3 regions of the Vibrio sp. STUT-A11 genome follow, and region 1 is predicted to be linked to each of the others. Evidence: predicted binding sites of a transcription regulator. Region 1 holds the regulator's gene; each other region holds the start of a gene.

What was found. The regulator MetJ, encoded in region 1, represses methionine synthesis genes. The targets are predictions, from matches to a motif close to TTAGACNTNTANANGTCTAA.
Region 2: metE (5-methyltetrahydropteroyltriglutamate--homocysteine S-methyltransferase) is a predicted target of MetJ. The motif match lies at 2,694-2,713, and genes of this name have one in related genera.
Region 3: metA (homoserine O-succinyltransferase) is a predicted target of MetJ. The motif match lies at 1,596-1,615, and genes of this name have one in related genera.

What each region holds. Positions count from the first base shown of each region.
Region 1 is NZ_AP026763.1:295,484-306,541, forward strand. Features, by position in the region: gene OO774_RS01415 (transcriptional regulator) at 1-184, shown strand, start outside; gene tusD (sulfurtransferase complex subunit TusD) at 181-576, shown strand; gene tusC (sulfurtransferase complex subunit TusC) at 573-929, shown strand; gene tusB (sulfurtransferase complex subunit TusB) at 937-1,212, shown strand; gene rpsL (30S ribosomal protein S12) at 1,391-1,765, shown strand; gene rpsG (30S ribosomal protein S7) at 1,885-2,355, shown strand; gene fusA (elongation factor G) at 2,491-4,590, shown strand; gene tuf (elongation factor Tu) at 4,744-5,928, shown strand; gene OO774_RS01455 (bacterioferritin-associated ferredoxin) at 6,263-6,448, shown strand; gene bfr (bacterioferritin) at 6,544-7,020, shown strand; gene OO774_RS01465 (malic enzyme-like NAD(P)-binding protein) at 7,229-8,500, shown strand; gene metJ (met regulon transcriptional regulator MetJ) at 8,616-8,936, opposite strand; gene OO774_RS01475 (O-succinylhomoserine (thiol)-lyase) at 9,160-10,323, shown strand; gene OO774_RS01480 (bifunctional aspartate kinase/homoserine dehydrogenase II) at 10,333-11,058, shown strand, end outside.
Region 2 is NZ_AP026763.1:1,192,778-1,203,835, reverse strand. Features, by position in the region: gene OO774_RS05635 (GspS/AspS pilotin family protein) at 1-113, shown strand, start outside; gene metE (5-methyltetrahydropteroyltriglutamate--homocysteine S-methyltransferase) at 234-2,516, opposite strand; gene metR (HTH-type transcriptional regulator MetR) at 2,778-3,689, shown strand; gene OO774_RS05620 (DUF4250 domain-containing protein) at 3,712-3,912, opposite strand; gene OO774_RS05615 (hypothetical protein) at 4,041-4,727, opposite strand; partial or broken gene OO774_RS05610 (EAL domain-containing protein) at 4,885-6,201, opposite strand; gene OO774_RS05605 (YgiQ family radical SAM protein) at 6,583-8,919, shown strand; gene OO774_RS05600 (response regulator transcription factor) at 9,108-9,785, shown strand; gene OO774_RS05595 (HAMP domain-containing sensor histidine kinase) at 9,782-11,058, shown strand, end outside.
Region 3 is NZ_AP026763.1:1,925,590-1,936,647, forward strand. Features, by position in the region: gene OO774_RS09070 (LpxL/LpxP family Kdo(2)-lipid IV(A) lauroyl/palmitoleoyl acyltransferase) at 1-392, opposite strand, end outside; gene OO774_RS09075 (hypothetical protein) at 924-1,280, opposite strand; gene metA (homoserine O-succinyltransferase) at 1,642-2,583, shown strand; gene pilW (type IV pilus biogenesis/stability protein PilW) at 2,733-3,455, shown strand; gene OO774_RS09090 (hypothetical protein) at 3,538-3,861, opposite strand; gene OO774_RS09095 (Mpo1-like protein) at 4,086-4,520, opposite strand; gene OO774_RS09100 (MarR family transcriptional regulator) at 4,676-5,158, opposite strand; gene OO774_RS09105 (DMT family transporter) at 5,278-6,144, shown strand; gene gabT (4-aminobutyrate--2-oxoglutarate transaminase) at 6,242-7,513, opposite strand; gene OO774_RS09115 (NAD-dependent succinate-semialdehyde dehydrogenase) at 7,528-8,955, opposite strand; gene aguA (agmatine deiminase) at 9,026-10,108, opposite strand; gene aguB (N-carbamoylputrescine amidase) at 10,121-10,987, opposite strand; gene OO774_RS09130 (FAD-binding oxidoreductase) at 11,005-11,058, opposite strand, start outside.

The DNA.
Region 1 (11,058 bases):
GATCAATGCGGACAAGTCGGTATCAAACAACACCAAGAACCGTCAGATCGTAATGGAACTGTACGACAAAGGTATTTTTGATATCAAAGATGCGATTAACCGCGTAGCAGATCGCCTGAATATCTCTAAGCACACGGTCTATTTGTACATTCGTCAGCGTAAAACTGAGGACGAAACCGAGTGAGTGGATTAACTTACACTCTGCTTGTCAATGGCCCGGTGTACGGTAGCCAGTCTGCCCGCAGCGCCTATCAATTTGCCAAAGCGGTGGTTGAGCAAGGGCATACGGTAGTGAGTGTGTTTTTCTACCAAGAGGGCGTGAGCAATGGTAGCGCACTGAGTGTACCTGCCAACGATGAATTCGATTTGAATAAAGCATGGCAAGTCTTCGCTGAGGAGCACAGCGTGCGCCTTGAAACTTGCGTGGCAGCGGCATTGCGTCGCGGCATTGTGAGTGAAGAAGAAGCCAACCAGCACGGCTTAACTCAACACAATTTAGCGCAAGGTTTTACTCAGGCAGGATTAGGCAGTTTAGCCGAAGCCATGCTAACCCAGGACCGAGTGGTGCAGTTTTGAGCCAGTTAACTTATTTATTTCGTAGCGCGCCTCACGGCCAGTCTGCTGGACGAGAGGGGGTTGATGCCCTGCTTGCCGCTTCCGCCTATTGTGAAGACATCAGCGTGATATTTATCGGCGATGGTGTTTACCAGCTTTTGCTAGGGCAAGACCCATCGGCCATTTTAAGCAAAGATTACGCACCCATGCTTAAGTTGTTTGATCTGTATGATATCGAACAAGTGTTCGTTTGCTCTGATTCACTAGCGCAGAGAGGGGTAGCACAAGCTGACCTGGTCATCGATGCACAGGCGTTAACGCTTGAACAAGTAAAACAGAAACTGCAACAAGCAGGCAAACTACTGTCATTCTGAGGGCGTCATGTTACATATCATCAAAACCGTCTCTGCCTTAGAAGGTGCTGTGACACTGCTTAGTGAGCAAGACGACGTACTACTCATTGAAGATGCCGTGTACGCTGCAAACCCGCAGCATCAAGCTTTCCACTACGTTAAGAGCGCCGCTGTCTTCGCTCTAGAGAGCGATATTCAAGCCAGAGGTCTGGGGAATCGCATCAGTCCTTCCGTTACCGTAGTGACCTATACTGGCTTCGTTGAATTGACCGTAAAACAAGATAAATCCCTTACTTGGGATTGAACGTGAATTACTGTCGATAAAGGTTTACGGACTAATTACCCCAATTGAACAAAAAAGATTCGTATATTTCTTGACACACCTCTCACTGCTGCATAGAATTTTGCGTCCCTAAATGCCAATGGCAATTAGGGCTAGATTTTTCACAAAGCTTACTTTCAAGTAAATCAGGAGCTAGTTAATGGCAACTATTAACCAGTTGGTACGTAAGCCACGTGCAAAGCAAGTTGTTAAAAGCAACGTGCCTGCACTAGAAGCGTGCCCACAAAAACGTGGTGTATGTACTCGTGTTTACACTACTACACCTAAAAAACCTAACTCAGCACTTCGTAAAGTTTGTCGTGTTCGTCTGACAAACGGTTTCGAAGTTACTTCGTACATCGGCGGTGAAGGTCACAACCTTCAAGAGCACTCAGTTGTTCTAATCCGTGGTGGTCGTGTTAAAGACCTTCCAGGTGTGCGTTACCACACTGTTCGCGGCGCACTAGACTGTGCTGGCGTAAATGACCGTAAACAAGGTCGTTCTAAGTACGGTGTGAAGCGTCCTAAGTCTTAATGCGTCTTTTCTTATAAAGAAAGCGTTAAGTAAGGCCAAACACTTATTTTCAATTTAAATTTTTTGAAAAAACTGAAAAGTTTTGGATAAAACCTGAAGAAGACAACGGAGATAAATCCATGCCACGTCGTCGCGTCATTGGTCAGCGTAAGATCCTTCCAGATCCAAAATTCAAATCTGAATTGCTGGCAAAATTCGTTAACATCCTAATGGTTGACGGTAAAAAATCTACTGCAGAGAAAATCGTTTACACTGCACTAGATGCTATGGCTGAAAAGTCTGGTAAAGACCACTTAGCTATTTTTGAAGAAGCTCTTGAAAACGTACGCCCTGCGGTAGAAGTTAAATCTCGCCGTGTTGGTGGTTCAACTTACCAAGTACCTGTAGAAGTTCGTCCGGTTCGCCGTAACGCACTTGCTATGCGTTGGTTGGTTGAAGCTGCGCGCAAGCGTGGTGAAAAATCTATGGCTCAACGCCTAGCTGCTGAAATGCTAGACGCGTCTGAGAACAAAGGTACTGCGGTTAAGAAACGTGAAGACGTTCACCGCATGGCTGACGCAAACAAAGCGTTCGCTCATTACCGCTGGTAATACCTTTTCAGTGCTGCAAGGTTCCTTGCAGCACTTTTTTAGTTCCTATGCTTATGCTAGGAACTATTGCTATATCTAAGGGATAGCAATTTTAGCTATAGCAATAGTCCCTATCGCTAATAAGAGGATTCAATCGTGGCTCGCAAAACTCCTATCGAGCGCTACCGTAACATCGGTATCTGTGCTCACGTAGATGCAGGTAAAACAACCACTACTGAACGTATTCTGTTCTACACTGGTCTGTCTCATAAAATCGGTGAAGTTCACGATGGTGCAGCAACCATGGACTGGATGGAGCAGGAGCAGGAGCGTGGTATCACTATCACTTCAGCTGCGACTACGACATTCTGGCGTGGTATGGAAGCACAATTCCCAGAGCATCGCGTAAATATCATTGATACCCCTGGACACGTTGACTTTACTATCGAAGTAGAGCGTTCTCTTCGTGTACTTGATGGTGCTGTGGTTGTGTTCTGTGGCTCTTCTGGTGTTGAACCTCAGTCTGAAACTGTATGGCGTCAAGCGGACAAATACCACGTTCCACGTATGGTGTTTGTGAACAAGATGGACCGTGCAGGCGCAGACTTCCTACGCGTTGTGGACCAAATCAAAAATCGTCTTGGTGCGAACCCTGTTCCAATCCAGCTTAACGTTGGTGCGGAAGATGAGTTCAGAGGTGTCATCGACCTTATCAAGATGAAAATGATCAACTGGAATGAAGCCGATCAAGGCACTTCGTTTACTTACGAAGACATCCCAGCTGACATGATCGAGCTTGCTGAAGAGTGGCGCAACCATATGGTTGAATCTGCTGCAGAAGCTAGCGAAGAGCTGATGGACAAGTACCTTGAAGAAGGTGAGCTGACTGAAGCTGAGATCAAACAAGCATTACGTACTCGCACACTAAATAACGAAATCGTACTGGCCACTTGTGGTAGTGCGTTTAAGAACAAAGGTGTTCAAGCGGTGCTCGATGCAGTGATCGAATTCTTGCCATCACCAGTCGATGTTCCTGCTATTAAAGGTGTCGATGAAAGAGAAAATGAAGTTGAGCGTCACGCTGACGACAACGAACCGTTCTCTGCGCTAGCGTTTAAGATCGCGACTGACCCATTTGTGGGTACGCTTACTTTCATGCGTGTTTACTCTGGTGTAGTAAACTCAGGTGATGGTGTCTACAACTCTGTAAAAGAGAAGAAAGAGCGTTTTGGTCGTATCGTGCAGATGCATGCCAACAAGCGTGAAGAAGTTAAAGAAGTTCGCGCTGGTGATATCGCCGCTGCTATTGGTCTGAAAGACGTAACCACAGGTGACACTCTGTGTGACCAGAACCACAAAGTGATTCTGGAACGCATGGAATTCCCTGAGCCAGTTATTCAGATTGCTGTAGAACCTCGTTCTAAGGCAGACCAAGAAAAAATGGGTATCGCGCTGGGTAAACTGGCTGCGGAAGATCCATCATTCCGCGTGGAAACGGACGACGAAACAGGTCAGACTCTGATCTCTGGTATGGGTGAACTTCACCTGGATATCATCGTTGACCGTATGAAACGTGAATTCAGCGTTGACTGTAACGTTGGTAAACCTCAGGTTGCTTACCGTGAAACCATTCGTGGTAAAGCGGAAGTGGAAGGTAAGTTTGTTCGCCAATCAGGTGGTCGTGGTCAATACGGTCATGTCTGGATCAAACTTGAGCCTTCAGAACCTGGTGAAGGTTTCGTATTCGTAGACGAAATCGTGGGTGGTGTGGTTCCTAAGGAATTCATCAACTCGGTATCGAAAGGTATCGAAGAGCAAATGAATAGTGGTGTTCTAGCGGGTTACCCTGTACTAGATATTAAAGCTACACTATTTGATGGTTCTTACCATGATGTAGACTCAAGTGAGATGGCGTTTAAGATCGCTGGCTCAATGGCATTCAAGAAAGGTGCACTAGAAGCGCAGCCTGTGATTCTGGAACCAATGATGAATGTCGAAGTAACCACTCCGGAAGATTGGATGGGTGACGTTGTTGGTGACCTAAACCGTCGTCGCGGTATTATCGAAGGTATGGACGAAGGTGTGGCTGGTCTGAAGATCATCCGTGCTCAAGTGCCACTGTCTGAGATGTTTGGTTATGCAACTGACCTGCGTTCTGCAACTCAAGGCCGTGCGTCTTACTCTATGGAGTTTCACGAGTACGCTGAAGTGCCGAAAAACTTCGCAGATAAAATTATTGCAGAGCGTGGTTACTAATTGACGACTGAACGGCAAAAAGTTTACGACTTTTTGCCAGATCAAGCCGTCCAAATATTGCGCTAACGGGCGTTGGCGCATAAAATAACAATTTCTGGCGCGTCGTCGATCAATAATGATCGCGGCGAATCATAACTAGGAAGGAACACGATCGTGTCTAAAGAAAAATTTGAACGTACGAAACCGCACGTTAACGTTGGTACTATCGGCCACGTTGACCACGGTAAAACAACTCTAACTGCAGCTATCTGTACTACTCTTGCTAAAGTTTACGGCGGTGTAGCTAAAGACTTCGCATCTATCGATAACGCTCCAGAAGAGCGTGAGCGCGGTATCACAATCGCAACTTCTCACGTTGAGTACGACACTCCAACTCGTCACTACGCACACGTTGACTGTCCAGGACACGCGGACTACGTTAAAAACATGATCACTGGTGCTGCTCAGATGGACGGTGGTATCCTAGTTGTTGCTGCGACTGATGGCCCAATGCCTCAAACTCGTGAGCACATCCTACTAGGCCGTCAGGTTGGTATCCCATACATCATCGTATTCATGAACAAATGTGACATGGTTGACGATGAAGAGCTACTAGAACTAGTAGAAATGGAAGTTCGTGAACTTCTATCTGAGTACGATTTCCCAGGTGATGACCTACCAGTTATCCAAGGTTCTGCACTAGGCGCACTAAACGGCGAAGAGCAGTGGGAAGCGAAAATCGTTGAACTAGCTGAAGCGCTAGATTCATACATCCCAGAACCAGAGCGTGCAGTAGACCTACCGTTCCTAATGCCTATCGAAGACGTATTCTCGATCCAAGGCCGTGGTACTGTAGTAACTGGTCGTATCGAACGTGGTATCCTAAACGTAGGTGACGAAGTTGCTATCGTAGGTATCAAAGACACCATCACTACTACATGTACTGGTGTTGAAATGTTCCGTAAGCTTCTAGACGAAGGTCGTGCGGGTGAGAACGTTGGTGCACTTCTACGTGGTACTAAGCGTGACGAAGTAGAACGTGGTCAAGTACTAGCTAAGCCAGGTTCAATCACTCCACACACTAAATTCGAATCAGAAGTATACGTACTGTCTAAAGATGAAGGTGGTCGTCACACTCCATTCTTCAAAGGCTACCGTCCACAGTTCTACTTCCGTACAACTGACGTAACTGGTGACATCACGCTACCAGAAGGCGTAGAAATGGTAATGCCAGGCGACAACGTACAAATGACTGTTGAGCTAATCGCACCAATCGCAATGGACGAAGGTCTACGTTTCGCGATCCGTGAAGGTGGCCGTACAGTAGGTGCTGGTGTTGTTGCTAAGATCTTCGACTAATTCTTAACGAATTAAACGAAATCTCGCACGTTTCTTCATTTTGAAGAAAACGCAGCAGAAAAAGGGAGGCTTTGGCTTCCCTTTTTCATATCTGCTGTTTAATTCAGTTATAAGCAGAGAAAAAACGATCAAAATTTTTCTTTCCTTAAAACAGGGCCTTACGCTGCTATCCTTATCCTCATTTCGTCGCTTAGCTCTAAGTGATTGATCCTTTCTCATTCTTCGAAGATTTATATAACCAAATGTTCTGAAATGAGCATTCAATACGACTGGTAACAAGAACCATTCTTGTTTATATTGTTTTTTCGATGGTTATTATTTGTGGGTCTTAAGTATGTTTGTATGTCTTTGTCATGGTATTTCTGACAAGAAAATTAGGAAGTTGGCTGTTGATGAAGGCATAACGGATATCAGGGGGATAAAGCGATGTACAGCGCTGGGTAGCCAATGCGGTAAGTGCATCCGACAAGCCAAAGAGATTTTAGCGGAACACTACATAGAATTAAAACAAGCCAGCTGATCACACTAATACTTCGCTGAAAGCGCTGCGCCTTTTGACACCTTCTCATTTGCTTCTACATTTATATGAAGCCTAAAAAGAGGAGGGGCTAGTCAATGAAAGGCGATCCAATCATATTACAACATCTCAACAAAGTGCTCGGCAACGAGCTTGTCGCTATCAATCAGTATTTTCTTCATGCCCGTATGTACAAAGACTGGGGTTTAAAACACCTAGCTGATAAGGAATATCACGAGTCTATTGATGAAATGAACCACGCTGACCACCTGATTGAACGAATTCTGTTTTTAGAAGGTTTACCTAACCTGCAAGATCTCGGCAAGTTGATGATCGGTGAAGATACCAGAGAGATGCTCGAATGCGATCTTAAATTGGAAATGGCGGCGATTCCCGATCTAAAAGACGCGATCGCTTATGCAGAAGATATTCGAGACTACGTTTCACGTGATTTGTTTCAGGATATTCTCGAAGATGAAGAAGAACACGTCGATTGGCTTGAGACTCAGCTTGGTTTAATCGAGATGTCTGGTATCGAGAATTATCTACAAGCGCAGTATGTCGATGAGGAATAATCTCGACTATCTCAACGTTGTGTTTAAAATCTGACTGTTACAATAGTGCACCTGACTTAAAAGTTGGGTGCTTTTCCTGACTATCTGGTCTAATCTCTTTTAATATCGATTTTTTAAGGATATTGCTCGCAATCTTACCTATGAAGATTGACCTCTATCCATTAGAATTTATTCCCCCTTACCTAAAAATAAAAAGAGAAACGCCCTCATGTCTGAAGACAAAGCAGTAACTCCAGAAGAAGAACAACGCCAACGAGCTCTTGACTATCATGCATACCCAACCCCAGGGAAGATTGCAGTCGAGCTAACAACACCTGCAGAAACCGCCGGTGATCTTGCTTTGGCCTATAGCCCTGGTGTGGCTGAGCCTGTACGCGAAATCGCGCAAAACCCTGACAATGTTTATAAATATACCGCGAAAGGTAATATGGTTGCCGTTATTTCTAACGGTACCGCTATTCTAGGTTTGGGTAACTTAGGTCCACTTGCTTCTAAACCCGTTATGGAAGGTAAAGCACTCCTGTTTAAGCGCTTTGCTGGACTTGATTCCATTGATATCGAAGTAAAGCACCGCACGATCGACGAGTTCGTTAATACCGTAGCAAGCATTGCTGATACCTTTGGTGGTATTAACCTTGAAGATATTAAAGCGCCAGACTGTTTCGAAATTGAAAAGCGTCTTATCGAGCGTTGTGATGTACCTGTATTCCACGATGACCAACACGGTACTGCAATCGTAACGGCCGCTGGCATGCTGAACGCAATTGAACTGCAAGGTAAGAAGCTTGAAGACTCTACGATCGTGTGTCTTGGTGCCGGTGCGGCTGCAGTAGCGTGTATGGAACTACTGATCAAATGTGGCGCGATGCGTGAGAAGATTTACATGTTGGATCGTAAGGGCGTGATTCATACTCGCCGTGATGATCTTAACGAGTACAAAGAGTTATTCGCCAATAACACCGACAAGCGTACTTTAGAAGATGTGATTGAAGGTGCTGATCTGTTCCTTGGCGTATCAGGTCCAAACCTGCTTCCACCTGAAGCATTAAAATTGATGGCGGATAAGCCAATTGTTTTCGCATGTTCAAACCCAGATCCTGAAATTAAGCCAGAGCTTGCACATGAAGTTCGCGATGACTTAATTATGGGTACAGGCCGTAGTGATTACCCGAACCAGGTAAACAACGTACTGTGTTTCCCATTTATTTTCCGTGGTGCGCTTGATGTGCGCGCAAGCGAAATTAATGATGAAATGAAACTTGCGGCGGTTGACGCTATCCGTCAATTGGCGAAAGAGCCAGTACCAGAATCGGTACTGAAAGCGGCAGGTGTCGATAAGCTCGAGTTCGGCACTGACTACATTATTCCAAAGCCAATGGATGCGCGCTTATTACCTCGTGTTGCCAAAGCAGTGGCTCAAGCGGCGGTTGACTCTGGTGTTGCCCGTATTGAAATGCCAGAAAACTACATGGCAGAGTAAGGCTTACACAATTAATGATGTACAAAAAATGGGACGCGATGGCGTCCCATTTTTTTATGTCATTTTCTATTCTTGGAGCCTAAATAACCGTTTGGTGTATCCAGTGCGCTCCAAATTACTCTTCGTCAAACGACTCAAATTCAATGCCCATTTCGGTCATCAGAGCTTTTGCTTCAGTCGGAATATCGTCAGGGCGATCTTTACGAAGGTCTTCGTCCGTTGGAAGTGGCTGACCCGTATACGCATGTAGGAATGCTTCGCATAAGAGTTCGCTGTTGGTTGCGTGGCGTAAGTTGTTGATCTGACGACGAGTACGTTCATCAGTTAGCACTTTTAAAACTTTCAGCGGGATAGATACAGTGATTTTTTTTACTTGTTCGCTTTTCTTTCCGTGCTCAGCATAAGGGCTAATGTATTCGCCATTCCAGTCAGCCATTGCGTACCTTCATTTATGTAATAGGTTAAAAATAATATAGGAGCTGATTTTAGCTGCATTTACTGCCATAAGCAAAGACATATAGACGTCTAGAAGTGTTGACGTCTTAATTTTTGACGAGTAAAGTGACAGGAATAGTAAGGAGTGTGCAATTCATTGAATCTGACCATTTAGATATAGCGCATTCCCATTTAGAAGTCATCACCTGTGAAAGGATACACTCATGAGCATCCGTAAGCCTGCAACTATTGCCGTACGCACTGGTATTGAGTCTGACACTCAATACCATGCTGTCGTTCCACCAATCTACCTTTCGACGAACTACGGCTTTCCTGCATTTGGGGAAGTGCCTAAGTACGACTACACACGTTCTGGCAACCCAAACCGTGGATTATTAGAAAGTGCTTTGTCTGAGCTGGAATCTGGCAAAGGAGCTGTGATCACTAACTGTGGTACTTCTGCACTGAACTTATGGGTATCTGCTTTTATTGGTCCTGATGATGTTATTGTTGCTCCGAACGACTGTTATGGTGGTACTTACCGCCTGTTTAACACTCGTGCTAACAAAGGTGATTTCAAGGTGCTGTTTGTCGATCAAACTGACGAACAAGCGCTGGATGAGGCATTAGCGCAAAAGCCAAAACTGGTTCTGCTAGAAACCCCATCTAACCCTCTGGTTCGCGTGGTGGATATTGCTGCGGTCTGTGAAAAAGCGCAGCAAGTTGGCGCATTAGTTGCTGTAGACAATACCTTTTTGACACCGGTGTACCAGAAGCCTTTAGAACTAGGTGCTGACTTTGTTATTCACTCTACAACGAAATACATCAATGGCCACTCAGATGTGATTGGTGGTGTGATTATCGCTAAAACGGAAGGGCATGCAGAAGAGTTAGCCTGGTGGGGCAACTGTATTGGTGCTACAGGCACACCGTTTGATAGCTACATGACGCTAAGAGGACTTCGTACGTTAGGTGCGCGTATGCGAGTGCATGAAGAAAGCTCACAGCAAGTTCTGGCTTATTTGCAGAAGCAAGCTTTGGTGGCAAAAATTTATCATCCAAGTCTACCAGAGCATCCTGGTCACGAAATTGCTAAAAAACAACAGTCTGGTTTTGGCTCCATGTTGAGCTTTGAGTTTGCGGGCTCATTTGAGCAGCTGAAAGTTTTTGTTAAAGAGCTTCAGCTCTTCTCACTGGCTGAATCTCTAGGCGGGGTAGAAAGTTTAATTTGTCACCCAGCATCAATGACGCATCGTGCGATGGGTGAAGAAGCCTTGGCTGAAGCAGGTGTATCACAGCAATTACTGCGCCTTTCTGTCGGGCTGGAAGATGCGCAAGATCTGATTGCCGACCTAGAACAAGCTTTCACTAAATCTGCACAGCAATAGGAGTTAATAATGACTGTACAACGTCAGCTACACAAGTTTGGTGGTAGCAGCCTGGCAAACCCAGAGTGTTACTTACGTGTAGCGGGAATTCTCAAAGAATACTCGGCAGAAAATGACTTGGTGGTGGTCTCTGCGGCAGGCAAAACAACCAACCGCCTGATTGAGTTCCTTGAAGGTTTAGAAAAAGATGGTCGAATTGCGCACGAAGCTTTGCAGAGCTTGAGACAGTTTCAAATCAGTCTCATTGAAGAGTTATTAGAGGGAGAAGCTCAAGAGCAGCTACTTGCCTCCTTACAAGATGAATTCAGTACACTGGCAGAGCTGACCTCTCCACTGACCGAAGCGCAAAAGGCAGCAGTATTAGGCCACGGAGAAGTATGGTCTTCTCGATTGCTGGCTGCTTTACTGACGCAAAAGCAACTACCTGCTGTAGCACAAGACGCACGAGCATTCCTACGCGCAGAGGCGGGTACTCAACCAGAAGTTGATCGTGCTCGTTCATACCCGCTTATCAAAGAAGCGCTGGCCCAGCATAGTCACAAACGTGTGATCATTACTGGCTTCATGGCACAAAATGATAACGGCGAAACTGTTCTGCTTGGCCGCAACGGTTCAGACTATTCTGCGACGGTGATTGGTGCGCTTGCCGAAGTGAGCACAGTGACGATTTGGAGTGATGTGGCTGGTGTTTATAGTGCAGACCCTCGTTTGGTATCAGATGCATGCTTGTTACCA
Region 2 (11,058 bases), 900 kb from region 1:
CAGAGATTCGTGATCAAATTAATATGGGATTGATGTATCGCGTGAAAGTTCGTAACACACGAGGTCAATTGATGGCAGACGAATTGATATCAGAACAACGCTGTAGCAATTAAAACCACAGTAATTTGGCAAGCTAGATCAGTGTTAGTCACCTCCGATTGTCGCAACTGAATGTTAAGCTAAGAGATATTTAAAAGCAGGGACTCATTCCCTGCTTTTTCTTTAATTACTGTTTATGCTAGTTCAGTACGCAGCTTTTTCGCCGCTGAGACTAAGTTAGCTAACGCAGCTTCTGTCTCTGCCCAGTTGCGTGTTTTTAGACCGCAATCTGGATTCACCCATAAACGTTGTACAGGGGTTTTTTCTGCCGCTTTCTTGATCAAGCCTTCTATCCACTCTTCGCTTGGAATGTTTGGTGAGTGAATATCATAAACACCAGGACCGATTTCATTTGGATAGTTAAACTCTTCAAATGCTTTCAGTAACTCCATATTCGAACGTGACGTTTCAATCGTAATCACATCCGCATCCAGCGCGGCAACAGAATCGATGATTTCATTGAACTCGCTGTAACACATATGAGTATGAATCTGTGTTTCTGGCTTCGCGTTGCCTGCTGAAATCTTAAACGCATCTACAGCCCATTCCAGATACGCCTTATGATCACGTTTCTTAAGTGGTAACCCCTCACGAATAGCAGGCTCGTCAATCTGGATGATATTAATGCCAGCATTTTGCAAATCAGAAACTTCATCTCTCAGCGCTAACGCCAATTGCTGAGTGATTTCCTTGCGTGTAATGTCTTCACGTGGGAATGTCCAACACAGAATCGTAACCGGACCAGTCAGCATCCCTTTCATTTGTTTGCTGGTCAGGGATTGTGCATACGTAGACCACTCAACCGTGATTGGTTTTTCTCGCTCAATATCGGCAACGACAATCGCAGGTTTTACGCAGCGAGAACCGTAGCTCTGCACCCAACCGAATTTGGTCGTTTGGAAACCAGCCAGATTTTCTGCGAAGTACTCAACCATATCGTTACGCTCAGCCTCACCATGCACCAACACATCCAGATCCAACGCTTCCTGACGTTTCACCGCATCAGCAATATGTCCTTTCAGTGCCGTAACATAGTCTGACTCAGAGAGTTGACCAGTTCGATAAGCGCTACGCTGCACGCGGATCTCACCGGTTTGCGGGAAAGAACCGATCGTTGTAGTTGGCAATAAAGGTAAACCCAAAACCTCTGCCTGATGAGCAGCACGTTCAGGATAAGGGGCACTGCGTTGTGTTAGATCCGCTGTGATGCGATTGATACGTGCCTGCACTTGAGGTTTATTAACGTGTGTCGCCATTTTACGCGCATTGATTGGCTGACTGTTAGTATCGCATGCCAGTATCGCATTTTGATCGCCGTCCAGAGCTTTACCTAGCAGAGCTACCTCGGTAACTTTCTGTTTAGCAAAGGCGAACCAGCTTTTTACTTCTTCACTCAGCGTCGTTTCAAGCTCTAGATCAACCGGGCTGTGCAGTAAAGAACATGAACTCGCAACCCACAGCTTATCACCTAGCTTCTCTTTTACCGGTTGTAAGCACGCCAGTTGTGCACTCAGATCTGCTCGCCAAACGTTACGCCCGTTGACAACCCCCACTGACAACACCCAACCTTCGGGTAGTTTTTCCACAACATCATCCAGCTGCTCTGGAGCTGCAGAAAGGTCGATATGTAAACCATCAACAGGTAGCTCAACAATTTTGTTCAGTGTATCAGTGACAGAATCAAAGTAAGTTGTCAGAAGAACTTTTACATCGCTGCGGATGATTTGGTAAGCCAGTTTAAAGGCATCCGCCCATTGACTTTCCAGCTCAAGCGACAGAATTGGCTCATCGATTTGTACCCACTCCACACCCTGATCGGCCAATTTCGCCAAAATCGCTTGGTATGCTGTGAGCAATCTTGGTAACAGAGATAAGCGATCAAAGCCTTCTTCAACTTCTTTGCCCAAGTACAGGTAGCTTAATGGCCCAAGTAGCACAGGCTTAACATTGTATCCTGCATTAACGGCTTCACTGACTTCCTCAAATAGCTGTGGCCAACTTACCTCAAACGTATCGTCTTTGCTAAATTCCGGCACAATGTAATGGTAGTTAGTATTGAACCATTTAGTCATATCAGAAGCAGCAGCACCTGCACATCCACAACCAGCCTGCGATTGACCTCGGCCAACCTTGAATAAGGTATCAAGGTTAGGTGTGCCCTCAGCATGGCGTTTTGGCACGTGACCTAGCAACAGTGTGGTTGTCAGTACGTGATCGTACCAAGCAAAGTCGCCGGCAGTGACAAAGCTCAAACCTGCATCGTGTTGTACTTGCCAGTTTTTTGCTCGCAACTCTGCACCAACCTGTTTGAGTTGTGCTTGATCGATCTCTCCACGCCAGTATTTCTCTTGTGCAAATTTCAGTTCACGTTTTTCCCCAATGCGTGGGTAGCCAAGTATGTGTGTCGTTGTTGCCATTTCCCTAGTCCTTATTATTCAGTTTATCTGGGTCAGAACATCTCTGGCTTGAACTTCAGGATGTCTGGATGGCTAAACTATCTCTCTCTGACGCGAATTGAACAAGGTCCAAATATTCAACTTGATTATTAAAAAAATTCATCATGCATCGAAGAAACAAACCGTTAACTCAAACAAATGGACGTCTAGACGTTTACATATCTATATTTTACGGTTAAGTTAGTAGAGTTCATGGCGAGCATTAAAGGATGAAAGAGATTCATGATAGAGCTAAAACACTTACGTACCATTACCTCGCTTCGAGATACAGGTTCACTGACTGCAACTGCAACCGCTTTGCATTTGACTCAATCCGCTCTTTCGCACCAAATTAAGGATTTGGAGTCTCGCATTGGTGGGCAGTTGTTTCTAAGGAAAACCCGTCCGGTAAAATTCACTTCCGAAGGTGAAATTCTATTGCGCCTTGCTGAAGAGATCTTACCGAAACTCGCTAGAGCAGAGAATGAACTGGCAAGTTTGAAAGAAGACGTTAATGGCCGATTGCACATGGCTATCGAATGCCATTCCTGCTTTCAATGGCTGATGCCTGCACTTAAGGAGTACCAACTGGCGTGGCCTAGCGTGACGTTGGACTTTTCTTCAGGCTTTGGGTTTGAACCTTTGCCCGCCCTACTCGCCGGAGAACTGGATCTGGTTATTACTTCGGATATTCAGCCACGTTCAGAGGTCCATTACGAGCCTCTGTTTGATTTCGAAATGCGCCTGATCACGTCCACCAGCCATCCACTGGCTGATAAAGCGATTATTGATCCGCAAGATCTTGCCGATCAAACCATGCTCTCTTATCCAGTGCAAAAACAACGGCTTGATGTGGTTAAACACTTCTTACAACCAGCCGGTGTGGAGCCAGCTAAGTGGAAGCAAGCAGACAACACATTGATGTTAGTACAAATGGTATCGGCTGGATTAGGGGTTGCTGCACTGCCAAACTGGGCAATTTCAGAGTTTTCTCGACAAGGATTAATTACCAGTAAGCCATTTGGCGATGGGTTGTGGCGTCGTCTGTTTGCTGCTGTGCGAAACTCAGAGAAAGACAAACGCTATTTACAGGCGTTTTTCGCAACCGCAAGACAACAATGTAAAAGCCACCTTGATGGCATCAAAATGGCTTAATAAAGGGAGAAATCGTACGGTCTTAGCGTTGGTACGATTTGAATTGATTGGTGAGCGGGTCGTACTGGTAGCCAAGCATATCCAGCTTGCCTACTACCGACTCTGTATCCATTTCATAAGTCGAGACTAATTCGTCAAAACTGTCACACTCTAAGCGTAGTTTTTCGTTGACGATACCTAACAGAATAATGCTATCCAGATTACCTACATTGCTTAAATCCATCGCGACACTCCTCTTCGACAAGGTTTATACCCCAATAACCTCAAGTGACCGGGTATATATACAGCGTAGACATAATCTGGCGAATTTAAAGTGAGCCCACTCTATAACGTGAACTCACTGACAGGATGTTAAGCGACTAATGCAAATAAACTTTGCAGGCTTGTCATAGAAACAACTGCAAATAAGAAGGCGATACTAAGCTGCACTTTCTCAGGGGTTTTATGGGTGAAAATATGCCAACACCAAACCACAATAGAAGAGATCAACATCGCCAAGGCAATGAGTATTGGTTGAGTTGCGGTACTCAATGCAGCCTCATCCAACTGATAAGAGGAAAACAGCGTCGCAATCACCAACAACATACCAGATACAATACCGGTTACTGGTAAGATTTTATGAAACGCTTGTAAACGGCTACGCGCAATCGTAAGTAGCAGTTGAGAGAATGAAGCCCCCAGAAAGAAGATCATGAGCGCCATTGCAAACGCTGCTGGCCAGTTAGCCTGTTCAAATACTTGAATGCTGACATAGGCAAACGCCAAACCATTCGCTAGGTGCAGTGCCCAAATTGGTCCTTTCTCACGCGTTTTTTTGGTCTGAACCTGAGAATAGAAATAGAAGATCGCAAACACCACCATAAACGCCTCAATGCGCAATGATGCCACTGCCAGCCACATTACTCCTATTGCAGGTAACATTTTGTGCAGACGACCCCGCTGACCCGGACAAATATCGCCCTTGATTAAAAGCAAAGTCAGTAGCGCTTGTGCGCCAAATAACATCGGAGGAAAAGTAACCAGCAATTGTTGAATCATGATGTAGCAAGCTCAAAAGTCGTTTGGGGTGGCGATAATAACAAATCACCTATCGCCAAACCACCTAAACCCTATAGGGCCATTCATCGGCTCTGTTCGCCTTTCGAACTCACTTTTACAGCATTTTCTGATTACGTACAGAAGGCAGAGGCTTTCCTTACCCCGAGCCCAAGCTAAATAAGCTCTGGCAATATTTAGCTTGCTTCAGATCCGTGGCTGGCACCGCCGGGGAAAACAAATACCCTTGAAGATAATCGACCCCAAGGTCGGCCAGAATACGCCGCTCTTGTACTTGCTCGACGCCTTCTGCAATCACTTTTACTCCCAATTGGTGAGCAAGTTCGGTGATCATTTTGACAATGTAATAATGACTGCTTCCCTCATGAATATCCGCCACGAACTTACGGTCAATTTTGAGTAGATCAAACTGTCCTTTTCCAAGATAAGAAAAAGAAGCGTAGCCGGTACCAAAATCATCAATGGCGATTTTGATCCCTTCTTGCCTGATCTGCTTCAAGGCTTGAGTATGCGTTTCATCTTGTTCAAAATAAGCCGATTCGGTTAATTCTAATGTCACCAGTTCAGGATTGACGCTGCTGGATTTAATCAAATCTAATGAACGCTGCAACACTTGTAATACATCTAACTTAGTATTGAGAGAACGATTAATCGAAATCCCTACATCATCGCCATAGAAGCGTTGTAATTCAGACCAACGCTCGAGTGCAATTCGGCAAACCATGTCATCCAACTCTGCAATCAATTCGAGGTCTTCAATGACCGAAATCATCTCTTGAGTCGTGTAACTGCTGTTTTTATGGTGAAACCGCGCCAGCGCTTCAAATTTCGTGACTTTACCAGTGTAGGTGTCTACAATCGGCTGAAAATACACATCCACAAGTTCACCATCGATTTTCTTTTGCAGGAAGGTTTCCAATTGCTGGCGTTTTAACAGCTCCGTATGCAACAGGCTATTGTGAAAATTGAAGTATCCGCTTTCACCAACTCTGGACGACACCATGGTTTGAACAGCCATAGCCAATGCCTTTTTAGGGCTACTCGTATCATAACCAAGAACAGACACACCTGTTTGTCCCTCGACAATAGTGTCATGCACCCTTGTTCCCATCTCACTTTTTAATTCGCTGAAAAAACCCTTCATCGCCACTTCTATCAATTTGATGGTGCTCAACCACTGGCAATATGGTGTTTGCAAACACACCACAAATACATTTCTAGTTAGCTGACCAGCCAACTTTGTATAGCGACTTCGCACGATAAAATCAGCAAAACCTAGCTGCTGCTCCAACAAGCCATGCTGACTGAAGTTAGGCCTCAAGGTCATAATAATATTAAGATCTTTATGGCCACTCTCTCTAGCAAAGTGTTCCAGTTTGTTTTCAAATTGGTCTCTTGTTGGCAAAAACGAGAGCCAGTCTCGCTCCTGTTCGCTATCGTTGTTCATCCACATCAATACCCTTCTATGTGTTACCGTTGCTGACTCACCCATTACCTAGCCCTTCCTTCTTAAACCCTAACTTCGAATGCAGTGGCTAAATGCGACTGACGTAGCTGCCTGACTCTCAATATTGCTGTGTATAATCTGATTATAAACGTGAACCACAATAAGGGATTAGTTGCTTATTGGTTGTATTAATATTGGGACACCTCACACCAAGACCCTAATAACTATAAGGGCTTTGGGGTAATCGTAGATAAAAATTCATTGAGAAGTCCGTCGAGTTTTTACAATCCAAATAAAACTCGATGAACTAAGCTTGAATAAACAAGTTTGGTATAGATACCTGATCATCAAATCGCTATAATTCGCGCTCCCTGGAACAGAGAGCAAAATATGACCAATAACATCACTCCTATTCATGAGTACAAAAAATACTGGGCCGAGTGTTTTGGTTCGGCACCTTTCTTGCCGACCAGCCGCAAAGAAATGGATGCCCTAGGATGGGATAGCTGTGACATTATCATCGTGACAGGGGATGCCTATGTGGATCACCCAAGCTTTGGTATGGCGATCATTGGCCGTCTATTAGAAGCACAAGGCTTCCGCGTCGGTATCATTGCTCAACCAGAATGGCAAAACAAAGATGCCTTCATGCAGCTTGGCAAGCCGAACCTGTTCTTTGGGATCACAGCGGGTAACATGGACTCCATGATCAACCGCTACACCGCAGATAAAAAACTTCGCCACGATGATGCGTACACACCGAATAACGAAGGTGGTAAACGTCCTGACCGCGCGACCTTAGTTTATTCACAGCGTTGTCGTGAAGCCTATAAAGAAGTGCCTATCGTACTAGGTGGTATTGAAGCCAGCTTACGACGCGTTGCGCACTATGACTACTGGTCAGATAAAGTTCGTCGCTCGATTTTGTTTGATGCGAAAGCCGACATTTTGTTATTTGGTAATGCTGAGCGTGCACTGGTTGAAGTGGCACACCGTATTGCAAACGGCGAAAATATTTCTGACATGACGAACATTCGTGGTACAGCGGTTAACCTGCCTGCAGCACCAGACAGCTATACCATCATCGACTCGTCTCGTATTGAAAAACCACGGAAAGAAGCGTTCGTACCTAAGAACCCTTACGAGGTAGAAACGCAGTGCGACACCAAGAAAGACGAACCTGCCGCGGCGCAACCAATCACTATTCGTCCGTCACGTCATGATGCTAAAACCACTGCGGTACGTTTACCTCACTTCGAGAAACTCAATAACGACCGTATTCTGTATGCGCACGCAAGCCGTGTCATGCACCTGGAAACTAACCCATACTCTGGACGTGCGTTGATTCAACGCCATGGCGACCGTGAACTATGGGTTAACCAAGCCCCGATCCCGTTGACCACAGAAGAGATGGACTTTGTGTTTGGTTTACCATACGCACGTGTCCCTCACCCTATGTATGGTAAGGCGAAAATCCCTGCGTATGACATGATCAAAACATCGGTGAATATCATGCGCGGCTGTTTTGGTGGTTGTTCATTCTGTTCGATTACCGAGCACGAAGGACGCATCATCCAGAACCGTTCTAAAGAATCGATCATTAACGAGATAGAAGAAATTCGCGACAAAGTTCCAGGCTTTACCGGCACGATTTCCGATCTTGGTGGCCCTACAGCGAACATGTACCGTCTGGGTTGTAAAGATCCGAAAGCGGAAGCGAACTGTCGTCGCCCTTCTTGTGTGTTCCCGGGTATCTGTAACAAGCTGAACACCGACCACAAACACACCATCGACCTTTACCGCGAAGCGCGTAAGGTTGAAGGCGTGAAGAAGGTAATGGTAGCGTCGGGCGTACGTTACGATCTTGCGATTGAGTCACCAGAATACGTGAAAGAGTTGGTGACTCACCACGTTGGTGGTTACTTGAAGATTGCACCTGAACATACTGAAAAAGGCCCTCTGGATCTGATGATGAAACCAGGTATGGGCACGTACGACCGCTTCAAAGAAATGTTCGAGAAGTACAGTGCTGAAGCTGGTAAGAAACAGTATCTTATCCCTTACTTTATCTCTGCACACCCGGGCACTGAAGATGAAGATATGCTGAACCTTGCTCTTTGGTTGAAGAAGAACAACTTTGAGTGTGACCAGGTACAAAACTTCTACCCATCGCCAATGTGTAACGCAACATCAATGTACTACTCAGAGACTAACCCTCTGAAACGCGTGAAATACAAACAGCGTGAAGACATTCCCGTCGCTAAAGGTGAGCGTCAGCGTCGTCTGCACAAAGCTCTGCTGCGTTACCACGATCCGGCAAACTGGCCAATGATCCGTGAAGCACTGATCAGCATGGGCAAAAAACATCTGATTGGTGACAAAGCCACCTGTTTGGTCCCGGCTGAAGACATTGATGCGCAAACACCAGCCCAGCGACGTAAATCCGGCCGCCATGGTGCAAACCGCTTTGCGACGAAGCACACCAAGAACCAGCCTGGTTTTGGTGGCCACCTAGAGAAACGCTCTGAAGGTGGTTCTCGTGACGGCAAGCCTTCTGGCAACCGCAATGGCGCAGGTAAAACGCAAGGTGGTCAAGGTCGTGGCAATAACAACGGCCAGCGCCCAGGCTCTAACTCAAACCGCCCGAATGGTGGTAAGCCACAAGGTCAGGGTCGCCCTCAAGCTCAGGGTAAACCAGCGGGTCAGCGCAAACCTAAGCGTCGATAACCATCGAAACAACGAAATCTAATAAAGGGCTCCAGAAGCAATTCTGGAGCCCTTTTGTTTTGCGTGTTACGCTTTCAATCAGTCACTTATACTGGTGAATCGTTTATAACATTGACAACTTTTTCACGCTTATAGTGAATAATGTTCGTCAAGGGCAAACCGACATTGCCGAGATTGGATTAGAATGAATGAAACGTGTACTTTTAGTGGAAGATAATCGAGAAATCGCTGGTATTCTGTTCGATTATTTCGAGTGTGCTGGCATGCAGCTTGATTACGCTGACAACGGAGAGCTTGGTCTTAAGCTTGCCCTTAGTCACTCTTTCGACATTATTTTGCTCGATTTAATGTTACCGCGTATGGATGGTTTAACGCTGTGTAACAAGTTAAGAGACGCAGGAAATAATACCCCAGTACTCATGCTGACCGCGCTAGATAGTCGCGACGATATGCTGAAAGGCTTTGCCCATGGAGCGGATGACTACCTGACCAAGCCTTTTGACCTCGATATTCTCGAAGCTCGCATGACCGCATTGATAAAACGCTATCGTGGTACCGTTACCTCAAGCCAACTCCAGTATGGTGAAGTGACGATTGACCAAAAAACCCATCAGGCGTATCGCCAGGATAAATTGTTGGCACTCAACCCGACCACTTACACCATTCTCGAAATGCTAGTTCAAAGCGCGCCTGACATCGTGACCAAAGAAGAGATTGCTTTTCGTCTGTGGCAAGAAAACGAGCCAAATAACGATGTACTTCGCAGCCACATTTATCAGCTGCGCGGACAACTCGATAAGCCCTTTAAACAGCATTTGCTCAAAACCATTCCTAAAGTCGGCTTCCGCTTGGAGCCAGGGGCATGATTCATCGTTTGCTCGGTAATACTCAGAGTATGACCGGCCGTCTTGAACTGTTTTTCTTACTGGTTTCTGTTGTGATCGGGTTGCTCTGCTTCGCTCTGGTAAGTGGATCACTATTGTGGTCGGAAGATCGCGTTGGTGAGCGCCGGATTATGATCGACAAAAAAGAAGCCATTGAGCATTTTAAAAACACTTCTTCAGAGGGTGAAGTAAAGCTGGATCGTCTGACAACGGCATACAATGACATCAATCTGGTTCCTTCTTATTACCGCCCTTTCCTAGAAGATAAACACCATTTTTTAGGTGAAGTGGGCGAAGAACCCTACACTCGCATGATTTATATGAGTACCTACATGCATGGTGGTGAGGAGCATCCCGTCATTTTGATTTCACTAATCGATGAAATAGAGATTACGTGGAGTGAATTTTCTTATGTTATCGGCTTGGTACTGGTGGTCGTTCTCGTTCTGATGTTCGTATTCGGTATTTTGTTACTTCGCTTATCTCAACGTTTGATAGAACCGATTAACACCCTGAAAATACAACTGGATGAGCACCAAGGTGACACCACGAAGAAGTTTGTTGTTCCTTCTGGCTCAGCAAAAGAGTTCGAAGCCCTTGCCGCTCAACTTAACGATTATCGCAACCAAGTGAATCAGGTCATCAAGCGTGAACAGGCTTTTGCACGCTACGCCAGTCACGAGCTAAGAACTCCGCTGACAGTCATGAAAGGCTCTAGTAGCTTATTAGCCAGAAATTCCAGCACACCATTTCAGGAACGACAAGTTCATCGTATCCAGGACGCAACGCAGCAGATGTCCACCATGGTCGACGCATTGCTGGGATTAGTTCGGTATGAGCGAAATTCGGATGATAGCCCTGTGCGGAGAATTTCTGAGCAGGAGTTACGCCACATTGTTTTGCTTAGTCAGGCCCAGGCTGATGAAAAATCTCTTGAGTTTGAAGTGACGGTAACAGGCAGCCCACATACAAGAGCAACAACCGCTGTGCTTAATATCGTTCTGAGTAACCTGATTCGAAATAGTATTGCCGCAACTTCTAAAGGCAAAATCTACGTTGAAATGAGCGATGATACTTTGTCTGTTCGAGATGAAGGAGAAGGCTTCTCCTCTGTCCCAGACTCTGAGGGACACGGTTTAGGGCTGATGATCGTGGATGACTTGTGCCGCCGATACGGGTGGCAGTTTGAGGTCAATACACACCCTGCTGGGGGATGTGAAGCTTTGATCCATTTAGCATCCGAACATAGAGACAA
Region 3 (11,058 bases), 1.6 Mb from region 1:
AGCATTAATACCCCTTTACCCTCTTGTTCTAACGCTTCTAGGTGCTCCATTCCTTTTATCGTGACATGCTTATTAACTCTCTTATCTGACCAAAACCAAGCCATTGCTGTCTCAAACAGGGCAATACCAGAATTATCGATATTTGCGTTGAAAATGGCTTCGCGCTCATTCTCCTGCATAGATGGAAAACAGAGCTCTAGATTTCGCTTTATCGTGACTTGACGCTTTTTCATTATTCGCATCGCTAAGCGACCTATATTGCGCCCCAAAGCCAACTGAACTTTAAATGGAAGCAGGCTTAGTAAATACATCAACCCGATTGTGAGTAACGTTCCCCAGTAACGTGGAAGTAGGAACTGAGCCTGAAATTTGGGCTTTTTTTGTTGGTTCATGAGAATATCATCAGATGTGTCCATCTATAAGTGATTAAAAATTCAAAATATAATTGCATGTACATTTATCATTGATTAGGCGTACGGTCACAGTTCTAGCACGCGTATTTTATGCTTCTCCGACACACTACACAGTAAAACCATTACAGAATTAGGAAGGGTATGTGAACGCGCTAACCACGATAAGGCACGTTAACATTGAATAGAGTAATTAATCTACTGACTTTTATGAACTTTTTGCATAAACAGAACTTTCCTACCCCAAAATTCGGTAAGCAGAAAAATAACAACAAACATTATCGCTATTAGTTTCAACCGATAAGATAGTTTTCTAGAGTCTCCATTGGGCGGATTATTACAATATCCCACGGCAATCTCGTTTTGAGTTCAATTGCGATGTAGGACTAATGTAGTCACTCTCTCTTTGGGGCAAGACCAGTAGTAGTAAGAGCTGAACATGAATGATTGGAACACCAGTAGGAAACGATGCCGTGCTCATGAAGGTGAGACGGCAACGTCAAAGTGAAGCGTTTAATGCAGCGTTTTCGCCGCCTTATGATGTTCTTCAGAAATAACAAAATAGATATGCATATCAATAGGTTCAGGTGTGTTGAGTAGCATTTTCCCAACCTCACGCTGAAAGTGTCTATAATCGCCAAGCTCGTCAGTTAAACCTAATTGCAGATAGCTCGATTCACTGCTAAACATGCCGTAAGCATAATGATGATCGTGGATATCTTTTTGTTTATCGTAACCAAGTTGTAGTAAAGCAAAATCAATTTCATCGGGAGCATACGTGCTTTTATCGCCAAATTTGCTAAGCAATATACTGGGAACTTCTTGAGCGATGCTCTGGATTTTCGTTTTTCGCTTAAAAATACCGAACATAATGTCCTCCAATGACGACTCATCTCAAACTGCAATCACCATGCAGTTTAGAGATGGATAAGTTCTACATGACTCGAATTTTCCTAAACAGTCATCAGGCCATATTAGCGTGATCACATAATAACCTTCAAATGAAGTTAGATGTGTTTCAATAATGTCTCATCAAAAACCCTAATTTAGTCACAGTTATCCAGTCACGAACGTATTCCAAAGACAAAAAATCGAGGATGTATTTATTGTTCATATCAATGAGCAGACATTAAACTTGTTTAAAGTCACATTTCGTATCGACATCTAAATCGATTTGAGTTAGCTTTAGATGTATAGACGTCTAGATGACTAGAATTAGGGAGAGAAAGTCGTGCCAATTAGAATTCCAGATCAATTACCTGCAACTGACATACTAAGGACAGAGAACATCTTCGTGATGAGCGAAACTCGAGCGGCAAGTCAGGAGATTCGTCCGTTGCGAGTACTGATTCTGAATTTGATGCCTAAAAAGATTGAAACTGAAACCCAGTTTTTACGTTTGCTCTCGAACAGCCCTCTTCAAGTCAATGTCGAGTTGCTACGAATTGATGACCGTCCAAGTAAAAATACGCCAACCGAACACTTAGATAATTTTTATCGTCAATTTGAGATGGTCAAAAATAAAAACTTTGATGGTTTAATCATCACTGGTGCGCCACTTGGGTTAGTACAGTTTGAAGATGTGCTTTATTGGGACCATTTAAAGACCATCATGGAGTGGGCTAAAGATCATGTGACCTCTACCCTTTACGTGTGTTGGGCAGCACAAGCCGGGTTAAAATTGCTTTATGATCTGCCAAAAAAAACGCGTAAAGAGAAACTTTCAGGTGTTTACCACCACCAAATTCATCATCAATTTCACCCAATTTTACGCGGCTTCGATGACACATTTTTGGCGCCACACTCTCGCTATGCAGATTTTTCACCTCACTTCCTTGAGGAACATACCGACCTAGAAATTTTGGCGACGTCCGACGTGGCCGGAGTTTATCTAGCGACAACCAAAGACAAGCGCAACGTATTTGTTACTGGTCACCCTGAGTATGACTCTCATACTCTCCACAATGAGTACATTCGTGATTTGGGTGAAGGAATGGAACCGGCAATTCCTGTGAATTACTACCCGAACAATAATCCGGACAACCCACCTACAGCAAGCTGGCGAAGCCATGGACATTTGCTGTTCGCGAACTGGCTTAACTACTGTGTTTACCAACAAACACCGTACGATCTTGATCATTTTAGTGAGTCTGCTTTCACTAAAGACGACTAATTCAAAGACTTAACTTTGTGAACCTAGCCGCCATACGGCGGCTTTTTCATATCAGTTTGCAAACCCGCTCGCATAGTAATTTTTCGTCAATAGGTTTTTATTTCGCAATTCTTATCATGCTGTGAGATATAGGCTTATAGGCGCGGGAAATGAAAACGATTAAGCTGGGCACACTTTTGCTGATGACTCAATTTTCACTGCTGGGATGCGTTACCGTAAAAGAAGACGGGTCTCCGATCGTTAAGCCTGACCCTATCGCTATGGCAGAGTCTCGTATCGCTCTAGGCTTGGGTTATCTGGAAGGTGGCAGCACTATCCGTGCTCATGACAATTTACAACAAGCACTTATCCATGCACCTAACTATTACCGCGCACAACTTTCCATGGCGCACTATTACGAGTCCGTCGGTGAAGAGTCAAAAGCTGAACAGATGTACAAACGAGCACTTCGTCAACATAACAAAAATGGTAACGTGCTCAACAACTACGGCACGTTTTTGTGCAAACGCGGAGAATATACGAAAGCAGATCGCATGTTTACACAAGCCATTGAGCAACCCTACTACTATTTGATTCCGGCGAGCTATGAAAACGCAGCGTTCTGTGCTCTCAAATCAAAAGAAAACGACAAAGCAAGATACTATTTTACTCGTGCTATCGAGCACGATCCCCACAGACCCAAATCGATACTACAGCTAGCGAAACTAGAAATCGATTCTGGTGAATTTACTGATGCAAGAATTCGGTTAATGCGCTTTAATCAAATGTATGGAGTAAAAAAAACGTCACTAAAACTGATGGTTGAGCTGGAACGTGTAGCCGGAAACGAAGCTCTAGAACTGAGATATAAAACACAACTCGATCAAATGTAGCATACCGGTAGAATACGCCCCTAAATTCTACCTTTAATGCCAACAAGGTATGGCGATATATTGTAGTATCCAACTTTGTTTTCTAGCTTTTATTTCGACCTGCATTTTTCTGCTTCATTTTGAGTTGCTTATCTTTTCGCCGTAACGCTCTAAAAAATTTAGACTCTTCGTGGTACCAGCCTAATACGCTGACAGGGAATCCCACCAGCATCATGATGAACAGATCCGCTGGTAACTGTTCTGTAATATCCTTAAAGGAATGCAAGTCGCCAAAAATGAATAAACCAATCACTTTACCGACCAGCAACGCACAACAAATCATAAAAAACGACTTAAATATATAGTGCCATTTGCCTTTTTTACGTTCCTCTCGCCAGTAACTGTATTTATGCTCGCGGTTATACATTCCCCCTCCCAACGTGACATTGTCACTCAGTACATAACCACTTGGTTTCAGTGCACTGTTGCACTTTAAGCATAGTTTGAATCACAGCGCATTGCTGTCCAAACTCGCTGAACAGCCTAAAACTTAAAATTGACTTGAGGTACATGATCAGGATGAGCTGGCTATTGAAAAACGTGCAACCGAAGCCGTGGCTCATACTGGAGGGGAGCGCTGATGTGAGTGGGCTATTGCTTCCTAAAGACCCAGATAGGACCAATCAGGAGAAATTGTAAGTCTTCGTAAAATGAAGGCTTGGTCCCTTCTATTTTATGCCCGATGAATTGCAGCATCCAAAGAACACCAAACATGAGAAGCGATAAATACAGAACAGGAAGTTGTAGGATTTCTAATGACCAAATTAAGCCAATACACGCCAATGTATAACCCAACATCATCATGAATACACTGAGAGAAAGCCGGTAATAAAACACCCAAACGGGTATAACAGCTAGCCACACCCAGTTTATTTGAAAGCCGAAAACTGGGATTTGAGGAATCGACCAAACCAACCCAACCACAGAGAGATAAATACCCGGTACCGCTACAGCGTGGATTTTTCGATTGATTGGGTTTTGATGACTTTCTCCATAGGCTTTGAGCCAGTCAGATAGTGCTCTCATATTGTTCCCCTTTTTACCCTAATACTTTTTATATAGTCCGTAGTTAAAAAAGGCGCGAGTTTTTCAGCAACACGAGCTCTAAATTCGTTTCAATCTTTGTGGCAAGAGGTTATACAAACTATTTTACCTGCCGAATAGTCTATGTTCCCTCTCCATTACTCAAACTGTGGCAACAAGCTCTTTAATGCCTCATTAAGCTTTAACTTTTCTTCATCAGACAAGCCATGCATAAAGCTTCGTTGAACCTCAACATGTTCAACAATCAACTTATCAATAAGCATCAAACCCTTAGCCGTCAATTCAACCGTAACACTGCGTCTATCTTCCTTACTATGTTCTCTGACAATTAAACCTTTCGTTTCCAGCTTATCTAATCGGTTGGTCATCGCTCCGGACGTGAGCATCATTGACTCGATCAAGGCTGAAGGCGTCAAACAGTATGGCGCTCCTGCTCGGCGCAACGTAGCCAGTACATCAAATTCGCCCATTTTAAGGTCATACTGTTTATGAAGCTCTGCGACTCGAGTCTCCATGTGTTTGGCAATTCTCATTAGTCGCCCCATGATGGCCATCGGCTGTGTATCGAGCTCTGGCTTTTCTTTAAACCACTGCTCTACCAGTCTATCAATTGCGTCCATTTCTCACTTCTCTCCAAAGCAACGCGGCTTGTCTAATTACTTTAACATGAAGATACTTTACAAAAAGTAACCTAAGGCGTATCTTTGCACTTAATTATCTTAACGTAAAGATATTTGACATGAACATTTTACTCGCCATGATCCCAGCGTTTTTCTGGGGCACGACTTATGCGGTTACGCAGTATACGGTGCCAGATTGGCCTCCTATTCTGCTGGGTGTCCTGCGCGCGCTGCCCGCGGGCTTACTGCTGCTGGCGATAAAGCCGACATTGCCGAAAAAGCACGAATGGAAAGCCCTGCTTGTATTAGGCACGATCAACATCGCGCTGTTCTTCTGCCTTGTCTTTGTCATGGCACTCACACTGCCTGCGGCGATTTCAGGCGTGGGTATGGTTTCATTACCCGTATTTGCGATGCTGTACAGTTGGGTGGTCTATAAACGCCGACCTAACGCGTTACAGGTATGCCGAGGCCTTGCTTTGGTTGTACTCGCGTGGCTGCTATTTAACCCGGCAACCATCACACTCAATCCGGTTGGTTTGATCGCCATGCTTTCTGCAATTATGTGTATTGTGATCGGCAGCAGCGTTACTAAAGCACTCGGTACAAGAATGCATTGGTGGACGGTCCTGACTTGGCAGTTGATCATTGGTGGCGTGATTCTGACCATTGTTTCTGGTGTGATGGCGAGCCTCGATCCGGAGCCATATCTCAGTGCGGTACGAAATACGTCGCTTACTAACATCCTGGGGCTGCTTTGGGTGATCATTCTTAATACCGCATTAAGCTACACCATGTATGTTTGGCTACTACAAAGAATGTCGGTCGTTGACTTTACCTTTGGCAACATCATTAATCCGATTGCCGGTATTTTATCTGGCTTGTTATTGCTTGGAGAAAGTTTCACACCGCTACAATATAGCTTAATGCTGGGTATGATCCTTGTGTCGCTGCTGCCACAGCTCGTGATGAAGTTTTTCAAGTAGGCATGACCAACCTTATTTCGGACAGTACAGATTGATCAAAAAAGAGGAAGTCACTGACTTCCTCTTTTTAATTAAGGCTCGATTTGTTTACCGGGTATTACGCCAGCTCAAGAATGATTTTTTCCAGTTTGTCTAAACCTTCGTTCAGTACTTCTGACTCGATAGTTAGTGGCGGAAGTAGACGAATAACGTTCGCTTTTACCCCACAAGAAAGCAGAATGAGACCGTTCTCTTGCGCTTTAGCAATGACCGCTTTAGTCATATCTTGCAGAGGCTTGCCAGTTTCTGGATCAGTAAATTCAATCGCCATCATCGCGCCAGTGGTACGGATTTCACCAATCGCAGGTACAGATTTTTGCAGCTCAGTCATACGTGCATTAACCACTTCGCCAATGCCCATTGCTTTCGCACACAAGTCTTCTTCTTCGATGATTTTCAGCACTTCCAGACCTGCAACACAACCCAGTGGAGAACCAGCATACGTGCCACCTAAGCCACCTGGAAGTGCAGAGTCCATGACATCGGCTTTACCAACCACAGCTGAGATTGGGAAACCACCCGCAATGCCTTTCGCCATGGTCATTAGGTCAGGTTCAATACCCAGGTATTCGGTCGCAAGCATCTTACCCGTACGGGCAAAACCTGTCTGGATTTCATCGGCAATCAGCATGATACCGTGCTTGTCACATAACTCACGCAAGCCTTGTGCAAACGCTTCAGGCGCTTTGTAGAAACCACCCTCGCCTTGTACTGGTTCAAAAATGATCGCTGCAACGCGTGAAGGTTCGATATCACAAGCAAACAGATCATCGATCGCTTGTAGGCTTTGCTCAACGCTGATGCCGTGGAACGCATTTGGGTATGGTGCGTGGTAGATTTCATTCGGGAATGGACCAAAGCCTGCTTTGTATGGCGCGACTTTACCCGTTAGACCCATTGTCATGTTAGTACGACCATGGAAGCCACCTTTAAACGCAATCACGCCGCTACGGCCAGTGTGAGCACGTGCTACTTTCACTGCGTTTTCTACCGCTTCTGCACCTGTTGTCAGGAAGATGGCTTTCTTCTTGGTCTCACCCGGAGCGAGTTCTGTTAGCTTTTCAGCTAACTCGACGAATGATGCGTAAGGCGTCACCATTGCACAAGTGTGCGAGAAGTTGTCCAACTGAGCTTTTACCGCTTCGCTGATGCGCTTGTGAGAATGACCGGTATTAGTCACCGCAATGCCCGCGGCGAAATCGATGTACTTGTTACCTTCAATATCCCAAACATGCGCGTTTTCTGCTTTCTCTACGTAAAGCGGATATAGGGCGCCCATGCCCTGAGCAATTACCTGGCTTCTTCTTTCATGTAGTTGTTGGTTAGTCATTGTTTTGTCCTTAATTAGTTGCCGCCAAAGCAGAGATATTTCACGTCCATGTATTCATCGATACCTTGTTTTGCTCCTTCACGTCCGATGCCGGACTGTTTAACACCACCGAAAGGAGCCACTTCAGTAGAGATCATGCCTTCGTTAATACCCACCATGCCGTATTCAAGCGCTTCTGCGATTTTCCAAACACGGTGAATGTTTTGGCTGTAGAAGTACGATGCTAAGCCGTAGATCGTGTCATTTGCCATTTCGATCAGTTGTTCATCAGTTTCAAAGCGAATCACGGGAGCAACAGGGCCGAAGATTTCTTCAGACACAATCTTCATGTCATGAGTCACGTCTTTTAGCACCACTGGCTGCATGAACAAGCCATCAAGTTCTTTCAGCTCAGTAACGGGGTTCGCACCTTGCTCGATTGCACCATCAATTAACGCTTGAATACCTTGCTTCGCTGACTCGCTGATCACTGGGCCGATATTCACGCCCTCTTCCAGGCCATTGCCAACTTTAAGCTGCTGTACCGCTGCATCAAACTTAGTGACAAACTCGTCATACACTTTGCTGTGTACGTAGAAACGGTTAGCACAAACACAAGTTTGACCCGCATTACGGAATTTCGACGCCATTGCACCAGTTACTGCGGCATCGATATCTGCATCATCAAATACGATGAATGGTGCATTGCCACCCAGCTCCATTGATGTACGTTTAATATCACCCGCACTTTGCTGCATTAGCACACTGCCAACCTGAGTTGAACCAGTAAACGAAAGCTTACGAATTAGTGGGTGTGACGTAAAAATCGCACCAATCTGACGAGAGCTTTCCCCAAGAACAACTTGAAGTACGTCTCTTGGAATACCCGCTTGGTAAGCGAGTTCGGCCACTGCAAATGCAGAAAATGGCGTGGCTTCTGACGGTTTCACGATAAAAGTACAACCTGCCGCTAATGCCGGACCCGCTTTACGCGTGATCATTGCAATCGGGAAGTTCCAAGGCGTGATGGCACACGCAACACCAATTGGCTGCTTGATGGTCACCAATCGCTTGTCTGCACTTGGCGATGGAATGGTTTCACCATAAGTACGTTTCGCTTCTTCTGCAAACCATTCGATAAAGCTTGCACCGTAAAGAACTTCGCCTTGAGCTTCAGCCAACGGCTTGCCTTGCTCTAGCGTCATCAGACGTCCAAGATCTTCTTTATTTTCTAACAGAAGTTGGTACCAACGATTAAGTAAGCCAGAGCGAGTTTTCGCTGGCAGCGCCGCCCATTCTTTTTGTGCAACGCTAGCGCGTTCAATACCGTCTAGAATGTCGGTTTCAGTCGTCACTGGCGCGTAGCCAAGCACTTCGCCCGTGGCTGGGTTGGTTACCGCTGTGCCTTGCACTTCACTCGCCACCATGAACGAAAGAAGGCTTTTGTTTTTAATCTGTTCCATGGTTATTCCTTTTAACCGCTTTCAACAGCGCCACGCTAACGAAGGAAGTCGTGGCGATGTATTTCGCTTTTTAAGCTGGGATCTGCTGTGTAATGCAGTGAATATTTCCACCGCCAAGCAGCACTTCTCTTGACGGTATAGCAATGATTTGATGCTCTGGCATCGCGTTTTGCAAAATTTCGATTGCGATCGCATCCGTTTCTTCATCGAGCATCGGCAAAAATACATGGTCGTTAACAATGAGGAAATTCGCGTATGACGCACTGAGGCGCTCACCTGCTTGTCGGCTCATTCCTGCACTCACATCAATGCCACTGGCCTCTGTTTCGCTGTAATGTAGCGGACCTGGTAAAGGTAAACGAACAATCTCGATATCGCGTCCCTTTGCATCTTGCTGTGATTTCAGCGCTTTTTCAGCTTGTCTGGAAAGCTCGTACTGCGGATCACTAGGATCGTCAGTCCAACTCAACACGACTTTACCCGGTGCAATCACATGCAGCAGGTTATCCACGTGGCCATCAGTTTCGTCATTGAATAAACCATTTGGAACCCAAATGACTTTTTCGATGCCTAGATATGCTTTTAACTGCTGTTCGATTTCCGTTTTGCTCAAGTGTGGGTTGCGACCCGGGCTAAGCAGACACTCTTCAGTCGTATAAAGCGTCCCTTCTCCATCGGTATGAATCGCGCCGCCTTCAAGTACAAACGGGGCGCGGTAGTAATCAATACCGATGATGTCGCACACGGAACCTGCAACTAAATCATCTTGCTGCCAGTTTTCATACAGGCCATTGTATTCCCCGCCCCAAGCATTGAACTTCCAGCTAATACCTCGGCGATCGCCCATTTGATTCACAACAACCGTTGGGCCAATATCTCGCATCCACGCATCGTTAAATGGGATTTCTACCAAACGAACGTCGGGATGAAGCAACTTTCGCGCGCGGTCAAAGTTGTGAGAGCACACTGCAACACTCACTTTGGTCACGTCGACAATTGCGTTGGCGATTCTGGCAAACGTCTCCTGAGCAGGAACCGCACCGTCACGCCAGTTATCACGTCTTTCGGGCCAAGCTAGCCAGACTTCACTTACCGGCTGAAATTCAGCCGGAAAATAGAAGCCATCTTGTGCTGGAGTTGTAGATAACTTCATAGTAATGCCTCTTTAAACAGCTAACTTTCCAACGCTTGTGTATAGCTCAGGACGACGGTCGCGGAACAGACCCCAAGCGTGACGAGCTTTTGCTGTTGCTTCTAGGTCGATCTCTGCGTAAATGATTGTCTCGCCTTCACGTGGTGCTTCCGCAATTTTTGCACCCGTGTGGTCAGTAATGAAAGAAGATCCGTAGAACGTCGTTTCAATGCCGTCATCCACTTCTGTACCAACTCGGTTTGATGCGATCACCGGCACTAAGTTTGCCGCAGAGTGACCTTGCATCGTACGCTGCCAGTGGTCACGAGAGTCCAATGTTGGATCTTGTGGCTCTGAGCCAATTGCCGTTGGGTAGAAAATCGCTTCTGCGCCATGCAGAGCCAGACTGCGTGCCAACTCTGGGAACCATTGATCCCAGCAAATGCCTGCTCCAAACTTACCAAACTTGGTTTGCCATACTTTGAAGCCAGTATCACCAGGGCTAAAGTAGTACTTTTCACTGTAGCCCGGACCATCAGGGATATGAGATTTACGGTAGTTTTCCAGAACCGTGCCGTCTGCATCAATCATCACTAGCGAGTTAAAAAAGGTGTTACCCGCTTTTTCAAAATAGCTAACAGGAATAACCACACCCAGCTCTTTAGCCAAAGCACTCATCTCTTTGATAAGGCGGCAATTCTCTGTTTCTTCCGCTAATTCAAAATATTTTGCTTCTTGTTTTTTGCAGAAGTAAGGCGCTGCGAAGAGTTCCTGAGGAAGAATCACATTCGCACCATTTTGTGCCGCTTCACGAATCGCCTTTTTGGCTTTTTCTAGGTTATCTTCCAGATCCCAGCTCTTAGTCAGTTGAAGAGCTGCAAATTTAACTACTTTGCTCATTGGATATTCCTTATCTCTTAAATCGCTAGTTTGTCACGTAGGTTGTAGTAAGCCGCACCCATTGCTGTAAA